Bradyrhizobium sp. AZCC 1610: one gene and its partner. Each later gene encodes a partner of the first gene's protein in a complex. Links are inferred from orthologs where the notes say so. Each region holds a gene or a part of one and is shown in the gene's direction. Other genes may lie near its edges.

Region 1 (4,552 bases):
CGCCTGTCTCACCGCGGATGAGGGGCGCTCGCGATCGTCACGAACGCGCGGTGAGATGCGATGGACGCAAGAGGCGCGCTAGACGTACGCGCCTTGAGCGTAGGGTGAAGTCGTGTGGTTCGGGCGCCGCGGTGCTGGCGTTAAGCGTGCGATAAGAAGCGCAGGCGACGGAGGCAAGAAAGCCGTTCTCCGGGAAGAGCACGAAGTAAGCCGTAAAGCCATTGCGCAGGGAAGGCCGGAGTGTTCCCGCTGCCCTGTATGCTCGTGTGCATCTTGTTACGCGCAAATCGCACGCGGGACCGCGGGTGCAGCAAGCACCCGGTCTTCCCTGCGCCCTCTGATAAAGAGGGCGGGAAGTTATCAGCAAACCTCGGGCGAATTGCGCCGCGAGATCGCGAAGTCGTATCCGCGTAGGATGGGTGGAGCGAAGCGATACCCATCGCCATCCGCACCGGCATTGATGGGTATCGCTTCGCTCCACCCATCCTACGAGAGCAATGACGGGTCTGGCCTAATCCCGCGCGATGATCTCGCGCTCGTCGCTATGAATGGTCTCGGTATTGGTCAGGTTACCACCCCGGCGGCGCACCAGGAATTTCGGACGGCGGCTCCGGACCGCGTTGTGCCGGCGGCGGCGGGCGGCCGGTTCGCGGTGGTCGTCTTCGGTCAGCAGCGGCAGCGCGAGGATGTCGCTCCACATCTGCCAGGCGGAGGCGATCTCTTCGTGGTCGGAGCTCACGCACAGCGGAATGTTCAGCGAGGGATCGCGATGCGCCAGCACCAGCATCTGCGCGTCGTCGTCGAGACCACGCAGTGCGACGCCGAGAAAGTCGCTGACGCGAACGTTGATCGCCATCCGCATGCCCTTGATGGCACGGTGCAGCACGACGCGTTCGCGATGGAGTTCTATCCTCCGCACGCCGCCGTCTGCGCGGGTGTCGTGCGCATGGAAGCTGAGCGGCAGAGAAAGAGGGTCGAGCCGCAGTGCGCGGCTCGACCCGGCGGGATTGATCCCGCTTGTTGCTGTTTGACGCCTCACGGCTCTTATCTCCCCGCCGGGATTATGTTCCCGGTCGATACGCGAGACCTTAGCCGAGCGATTTCCGTTTCGTCTTAAAAAGCCTGGTTAAGGAGACGTCACCCGCCCTGGATCTCCCCGCATGATTGACAAGACCTTGGCACGCATGATTGACGAGACCTTGCGCAAATGCCGAAATTGTTTGGCATTTGGTGTCGCAAAATGCTTGAAATCCCTGTGAATCAGGCACATCTGAGAGCCTTGCGGATTTGCGTTCCCGCCCTCTTAAATGTCAGGGATTTCGTTTGTGAACTCTTCACCATCCAGCACGTCACAGCTTTCCCAGAAGGCCTCCGACGCGACCTCCGACCTGTTCGACCAATCGGCGCTCTCGACGCTGGCGCAGCGACTGGTCGAGGCCGCCAAGCGCGCCGGCGCGGATGCTGCCGACGCTGTCGCGGTGCGCGGCGTTTCGCAAGGGGTCGAGGTCCGCGACGGCCGGGTCGAGGAATCCGAGCGCTCCGAAGGCGACGACGTCGGATTGCGTGTATTGGTCGGACAACGCCAGGCCGTGGTTTCGACCAACGATATTTCCGGCGATGGCGTCGCCAAACTCGCCGAGCGCGCGGTTGCGATGGCCCGCGTCGCGCCCGATGACAAATATGTCGGCCTCGCCGATCCCTCGCTGCTGGCGCGCGAGTTCGCCGATCTCGATCTGCTCGACCGCAATGTTCCGACCACAAGCGAACTGGAGCGCCGCGCCTGCGAAGCGGAAGCCGCAGCTCTAGCGGTCAAGGGCGTGACCAAGTCGAGCGGCGCGTCCGCGTCGAGCGGCATCGGCGGCATGGTGCTGGTGACCTCGACCGGCTTCCACGGCTCATATCTGCGCTCCAGCCAAGGCATCTCGGTGACCGCGATCTCGGGCGAAGGCACCAGCATGGAGCGCGATTACGATTTCACTTCGGCCCCGCATGCGTCCGACCTCGATTCGCCCGAAAGCGTCGGCCGCAGGGCAGGGGAGCGTACCGTGGCGCGGTCCAATCCGCGCAAGGTCGAAACCTGCAAGGTGCCGGTCGTGTACGATCCCCGGGTGTCGGCTTCGCTGGTTGGCCATCTCGTCGGCGCCATCAACGGCGCCTCGATCGCGCGCAAGACGAGCTTTTTGAAAGACCGGATGGGCGAGCAACTGTTCGCGAAGAATATCCGCATCATCGACGATCCCTTGCGGGTGCGCGGCCTGCGGTCGCAGACCTTCGACGCCGAGGGCGTAAGCGTGAAGAAGATCGCGCTGATCGACGAGGGGGTGTTGACCACGTGGCTGCTCGATTGCGCAACCGCGCGCGAACTCGGGCTGGTTACGACCGGGCATGCCCATCGTGGCGTCTCGTCCTCGCCGTCGCCGGGATCGTATAATCTGCATCTCGAGCCCGGCGAGATGACGCCGAAGCAACTGATCTCCGACATCAAGCAGGGGTTTTACGTTACCGACCTGATCGGCTCCGGTGTCAACGGCGTGACCGGCGATTACAGCCGCGGCGCCTCCGGCTTCTGGATCGAGAACGGCGAGATCACTTACCCCGTCAGCGAGGTGACGATCGCGGGCCATCTGCTGGCGATGTTCAAATCGCTGGTTCCGGCCAACGACCTGGAATTCCGCTACGGCGTCAACGCGCCGACGCTGCGCATCGAGGGCCTGACGCTTGGCGGACGCTGATATCGCCGACAGGATCTGGGCGCGCGACGCCGCGCTGTTGCGGGACACCGTGCGCGAAGCCGGCGCGCTGGCCTTGTCGCTGTTTCGCACCGAGCTGAAGAACTGGACCAAGGGCGCCTCGTCGCCGGTCTCCGAGGCCGACATCGCCGTCAACGACCTTGTCGAGCGGCGGCTGCGCGCGGCGACGCCGGATTATGGCTGGCTGTCGGAAGAGAGCGTCGACGATGATTCCCGTCTCGGCAAGGAACTGGTCTGGATCGTCGACCCGATCGACGGCACCCGCGGCTATCTCGCCGGCCGTGAAGACTGGTGCGTGAGCGTGGCGCTAGTTGCGGGCGCTACGCCGGTGCTGGCGGCGGTGTTCGCTCCCGCCAGCGACGAATTCTTCGTCGCGATCCGTGGCGAGGGCACCACGCGCAACGAAAGGCCGGTGCGTGCGGCTGCTGGCACGGAACTCGATTTTTCCCGCATGGCTGGACCAAAACCGCTGGTGCAGCGGCTGAGTTCGTCACCGGATGAGATTACGCTGCATCCGCGGATCGGATCGCTGGCGCTTCGGCTGTGCCGGGTCGCTGACGGCAGCCTCGATGCCGCTTTTGCAGGCGGTCAGAGCCGCGACTGGGATCTTGCCGCAGCGAATTTGATCGTGCAGGAAGCGAATGGTAGAATGACCGCACTCTCGGGGGATGCGATTGAGTATAATCGCCGGGAGGTGGTGCACGGGGTGCTGGTGGCGGCGGGACAGGATCGACATGCGCGGATTGTCGAGCATTTCCGAAATCGTCCGCTGCCCTGAATCGGTCTAAATCCGTGCCACAAATCATCCCGTCTACGCCGCGATATACGTTGTCGCTGTTGCTTGCCGGGCACCTCGTTAGGAAAGACCATCATGCCAGATAGTGCCCCGCAGCAATTGCTTCACCTCGTCATCGGCGGCGAGTTGACCGATCTCGAACACATCACGTTCAAGGACCTCGACCAGGTCGACATCGTCGGCGTGTATCCCAATTACGCATCCGCACACGCGGCCTGGAAGGCGAAGGCGCAGCAGACCGTTGACAATGCCCACATGCGCTACTTCGTGGTTCACCTCCACCGGCTGCTCGATCCAGGTCAAGACACGAAGTCCTCCAGTTGAAACGATTCCTTCGCGATTTGCTGCGCAGCAGCTGGGTTCAGCGCGCGCTGGGTGTGCTTGCGGCCGAATATCTGCGGCTGGTCTGGCTGACCAACCGCTTCAGCTATGATCCGGCCAACGTTTACGACATCGTCGAGCCGGAGATGCCGGCGATCTTCGCATTCTGGCACGGCCAGCATTTCATGACGCCGTTCATCAAGACCAGGGAGAGCCATCGCGCCAAGGTGCTGATCTCGCGGCATCGCGACGGCGAGTTCAACGCCATCGCCGCCGAGCGGCTCGGCATCGGCACGATCAGAGGCTCCGGCGATCACGGCGGCGCCTTTCACCGCAAGGGCGGCGTCGGCGCCTTCAGGGAAATGCTGCAGGCGCTGGAAGATAAGTGGAACGTCGCTACCACCGCCGACGTGCCGAAGCGCGCGCGAGTCGTGGGGCTTGGAATCATCATGCTGGCGCGGGAGTCGGGCCGGCCGATCATGCCGTTTGCGATGGTGACCTCCAGGTTCATCCGGTTGAAGAACTGGGACTCTACCACCATCAATTTGCCATTCGGGCGCGGTGCCGTGGTAGGCATTGAACATGTATACGTGCCGCCGGACGCCGATGCCGAGACTATGGAAAAGTTGCGTATTCAGGTAGAATCTTATCTGAACGAAGCGACCCGTCGTGCCTATGCCGCCGT
Region 2 (4,479 bases), 440 kb from region 1 along the record:
TTCAATGATGCGCCCGGGTCCGCTCGGCACAAGATCGACGTTGTCGATCAGCGTGATCGGATGCCCCTCCTGGCGCTCCATGCCAAGCTTGGTCGCCTCGCAGACCACGAAGCGGATGTTCGAATTGACCGCCCTTAATACACGCAGCATGTCCTTCACCGGTGAAGTGTCGGCGCGGAGCATGTGAACGCCGGCATTGTAGGCGACGACTTCGATCGTGAACGCTTCGTTCCGCTCCTGATAGTACTTCGGAAGGTTGAGCGAGGTCGAGATCAGCGCCCTCATCGTGGTGGGATCATCGGTATTGATTGGCAGCACCAGCCGATGCACCTGAACCGCGGGCTTCGTCTGCGGCTTTGAGACCGCGGCCTCCGATCCTGTCAGCAACAGAGTCACGGTTAGCGGCACCACGAAGGCCAGGATCAGCCCGACGGCAATCGTCAACCTACGGCGAGTAAAGCGCATCGCAGCAGCCTCACGAGGTCTCGACAAGCAATGCGACCTGGCCGCGCTCCGCATAGGCGACCACAGCATTCAGCGCCAGCAGAACAATGGCCGGCACCGGCGAGCCACCGATGACGAATAAATGGGTGATCACCGCGCCGATCATGATGCAGATCAGCAGCAGCGCGCCGAGGGCGGCTTTCTGCGGCAAGAGCAGCAGGATCGCGCCCAGGATTTCGAGACCGCCGGTGACATAGCGAAACCATTGCCCGAGCCCGATGTGCTGGAACTCTTCCACCAGCATGGGAACGCCGTAGAGTTTCGCACCGCCGGCCGCCACAAAGGCGAGCGCAAGCAATCCCCTGACGCCCCACAGGGCGACAGAGCTCCAGTACGGTCTGGTAGGCGCAACAATCGTCGACATCGAGAAGCTCCTGGAATGGTGAAGCGGCGGTGGACAGAAGTGCCGTTAGTGCCGTTTGCGGTGGAGCCCCCTGAGGGGCTGTCAAACCCAAAATTCGGGACTAAGATGAAATTGACAAGTAGGATGATTTTTCTGGGGTAGTATGAAAAAGCAGACTAATGAGAATGAAGAGCAAGAATGCCCCTCCGAACGGGCCAGAGCGCAGTTGCATCGGGCGCTTCGCTTGCTCTCAGGCAAGTGGAAGGGCGAAATCCTCTGGCAGCTTGTTGACGGCAAGCAGCGCTTTGGCCAATTGCGGCGCGCCATCCCCGAAGTGACTCAGCACATGCTGACAACCCAACTCCGCGACCTCGAAAGCGAGGGCCTGGTAAAGCGCACGGTGTTTCCCGAAGTGCCGCCACGCGTGGAATACGAGATGACCCCGGCGGCCCGGGCGTTGCGACCGGTATTCGACGAACTGTTCCGCTGGGCCAATGCTCACGCCAGGCCGGAGCCCGGTGCGGACGCTGCCGGCAAAGCGGATGACAAGCTGCCGTGAGGGGCCTCCCCTTTCGTTGCGGTCATGACTATCTTTGAGCCGTCGTCGTCCTCGCGAACGCAGGGACCCATAACCACAGATGTCCGTGTTGTAATGTGAACTCGCCGCACGTCTGCGCTTACAATACTGGCGCTTGTGGTTATGGGTCCCTGCGTTCGCAGGGACGACGAAGCATTTACGCTGAATCGGAGCCTGCATGACCAATCCCGCCACCACCTCCCTGCTCGACCGCGCCAATCTTGACCGCGATGCCACCAGACGCGAGATCGCGCGGGGGCTTGAGGGGGCCGACGATGGCGAGCTGTTTCTGGAATACGGCCAGACCGAAGCGCTCGGCTTCGACAACGGCCGGCTGAAGCAGGCCACCTACGACACCTCGCAGGGCTTTGGCCTGCGCGCGGTGAAGGATGACGCGGTCGGCTATGCGCATTCCTCCGATGTATCTTTGCCGGCGCTGATCCGCGCGGCGGATGCGGTGGCGGCCGTGCGCGGTGGCTACACCGGCAATTTTGCCGCCGCGCCAGCGCACACCAATGTGCGGCTCTATGGCGACGACAATCCGCTGGATGCGCCGGGGTTTGAGGCCAAGGTAAAACTGCTGGCTGAGATCGACGCCTATGTGCGCGACAAGGACCCGCGGGTGCGGCAGGCCTCCATCAGTTTGGGGGCCACCTGGCAGGTGGTGGAAATCCTCCGCCCTGACGGCGAGAGCTATCGCGACATCCGCCCGCTGGTGCGGGTCAATATTTCCGTGGTCGCGGGCCAAGGCGATCGCCAGGAGAGCGGCAGCAAGGGCTATGGCGGCCGCGAGGGCTATGCGCGCTTCATCGAGACCAAGGCGTGGCGCGAGGCCGCCGACGGCGCGATCCGCGAGGCGCTGGTCAATCTCGAATCGATCCCCGCTCCCGCCGGCGAAATGGACGTGGTGCTGGGCGCCGGCTGGCCCGGCGTGATGCTGCATGAAGCTGTCGGTCACGGCCTCGAAGGCGACTTCAATCGCAAGCAGACCTCGGCGTTCGCAGGATTGATGGGCAAGCAGGTCGCGGCCAAGGGCGTCACCGTCGTCGACGACGGCACCATGGCCTCGCGGCGTGGCTCTCTCTCAATTGACGACGAGGGCACGCCGACCAACCGCACCGTGCTGATCGAGGACGGCATCCTGGTCGGCTACATGCAGGACCGCCAGAACGCGCGGCTGATGAACATGAAGCCGACCGGCAATGGCCGCCGCCAGAGCCATGCCCATGTGCCGATGCCGCGCATGACCAACACCTACATGCTGGCGGGCCAACACGACCCGGCGGAAATTCTGGCGTCGGTGAAGAACGGCATCTACGCCGCGAATTTCGGCGGCGGCCAGGTCGACATCACCTCCGGCAAATACGTATTCCAGTGCACCGAGGCCTACAAAATCGAAAACGGCAAGCTCGGTGCGCCGCTGAAGGGCGCGATGCTGATCGGCAACGGGCCGACCGACCTGCATCGGATCACCATGGTCGGCAACGATCTGGCGCTGGATACCGGCATCGGCACCTGCGGCAAGAACGGCCAGGGCGTTCCTGTTGGCGTCGGCCAGCCGACGCTGCGGATGGAAAAGATCACGGTCGGAGGAACCGGCTCATGAGCGAGGAGAAGGTGGCTGATGACCGGAAGGAAGGCTCGATCGGCAAGCCTGTGAGCTGGCGCGCGCAGGCCGTGCAGCTCGCCGCGATCGTGGCCGTCGTGTTCGTTGCCAAGGGCGCGCTGGCCGAGCCGTTTTACGTGCCGTCCGGCTCGATGGAGCCGACGCTGTTGATCGGCGACGCGCTGCTCGCCTCGAAATTTCCTTACGGCTACGGCGCAGCGTCGCTGCCGATCCAGATCACGCTGCCGGAAACCGGCCGCGTGTTCGGCGACACGCCCAAGCGCGGCGATGTCGTCGTGTTCCGCTGGCCGGGCGACCGCTCGCAAGCCTGGGTCAAGCGCGTGGTGGGATTGCCGGGCGACCGCATCCAGTTGCGTCAGGGCCAGCTCTTCATCAACGACCATGCGGCTGTGTTGAAGCCGGACGGCATGGGCGAAGCGGAAGACGATCGCGGCAACACCGACCGGGCCTATCGCTTCATCGAGACGCTGCCGAACGGCGTCAGCCACGCGATCTTCAAGATGCGCGACAATGGAAGGCTCGACAACACGCCCGAGGTGACGGTGCCGCCGGGCCAACTGTTCGTGCTCGGCGACAACCGGGACAATTCCGCCGACAGCCGCGTCGCGGTGCGCGACGGCGGCGTGGGATTGCTGCCGATCGACAATCTGATCGGCCGGGCCGATGCCGTGGTCGGCTCGTGGGATCTCGGCATGCGCAGCCAGCCGGTGTGGACCTGGCTGTCAGGTTTTCGGTTGGCGCGGTTTTTTACCTCGGTGCATTGAGACCGTCCTTCTCCGTCATGGCCGGGCTTGTCCCGGCCATCCACGTCTTACTTGCCGGCGCACCGTTAAGACGTGGATGGCCGGGACAAGCCCGGGCATGACGAAAAGGGGGCGCGCGACCGCATGACCTTCGACGACGTCAGAAAAATCGCGCTGGGCTGGCCTGAGGTTGCGGACGGCACCTCCTACGGCACGCCGGCCCTGAAGATGCGCAAGAAGTTGCTGGCTCGGCTGAAGGAAGACGGCGACAGCCTGGTGATGCCGGGCGTGCCAAGGGACGAGCGCGAGATGCTGGTGGAAAGCCAGCCGAAGCTGTTTTACTTCACCGATCACTACCGCGATTATCCGATCGTGCTGATCCGTCTGTCGAAAGCCAGCCGCGCCACCGTCGAGCCGTTGCTGCGCCGGCAGTGGCGCACGCTGGCGTCGAAGAAGGCGGTGAAGGAATTCGACGCAATATCGTAGAACTCGTAGGGTGGGCAAATGCGCGTTTGCGCCGTGCCCACCATGTTTCCACGATCGGAGAAGTGGTGGGCACGCTTCCGCCTTTGCTCGTTGAGCTACGGCGGACAAGTCGCTTTGCCCACCCTACGGCAGTACAATGAACCGAGACCAATTCCTCACTGCCGCCTTGCAAAATCCCGCCAACGAAATCATTGCCGAG

The links. Proteins that work in one complex are often made in the same cells at the same time.
Region 2: the proteins of V1279_RS03195 (region 1) and tldD are in contact, whole or in part, in a solved structure (PDB 5NJ9), measured with the Escherichia coli proteins. The link is inferred for Bradyrhizobium sp. AZCC 1610 from one-to-one orthologs.

The regions. Positions count from the first base shown.
Region 1 is NZ_JAZHRR010000001.1:646,662-651,213, forward strand. What follows is about bases 548-3,528. They hold V1279_RS03195 (TldD/PmbA family protein), read left to right. Parts: upstream 548-1,325; coding sequence 1,326-2,732; downstream 2,733-3,528. Other genes in these bases: V1279_RS03190 (DUF6101 family protein), read right to left, coding at 548-1,039; V1279_RS03200 (inositol monophosphatase family protein), read left to right, coding at 2,719-3,528. In the rest of the region: more of V1279_RS03190, read right to left, coding at 512-547; V1279_RS03205 (DUF4170 domain-containing protein), read left to right, coding at 3,622-3,870; V1279_RS03210 (lysophospholipid acyltransferase family protein), read left to right, coding at 3,867-4,552; V1279_RS03215 (3-deoxy-D-manno-octulosonic acid transferase), read left to right, coding at 4,543-4,552.
Region 2 is NZ_JAZHRR010000001.1:202,182-206,660, reverse strand. What follows is about bases 909-3,816. They hold tldD (metalloprotease TldD), read left to right. Parts: upstream 909-1,602; coding sequence 1,603-3,030; downstream 3,031-3,816. Other genes in these bases: lepB (signal peptidase I), read left to right, coding at 3,027-3,815; V1279_RS00995 (winged helix-turn-helix transcriptional regulator), read left to right, coding at 1,092-1,406. Also shown: V1279_RS01005 (DsrE family protein), read right to left, coding at 1-465; V1279_RS01000 (DoxX family protein), read right to left, coding at 476-868; V1279_RS00980 (MmcQ/YjbR family DNA-binding protein), read left to right, coding at 3,939-4,280; V1279_RS00975 (nucleotidyltransferase family protein), read left to right, coding at 4,417-4,479. UniProt on the Escherichia coli protein: Metalloprotease involved in CcdA degradation. Suppresses the inhibitory activity of the carbon storage regulator (CsrA).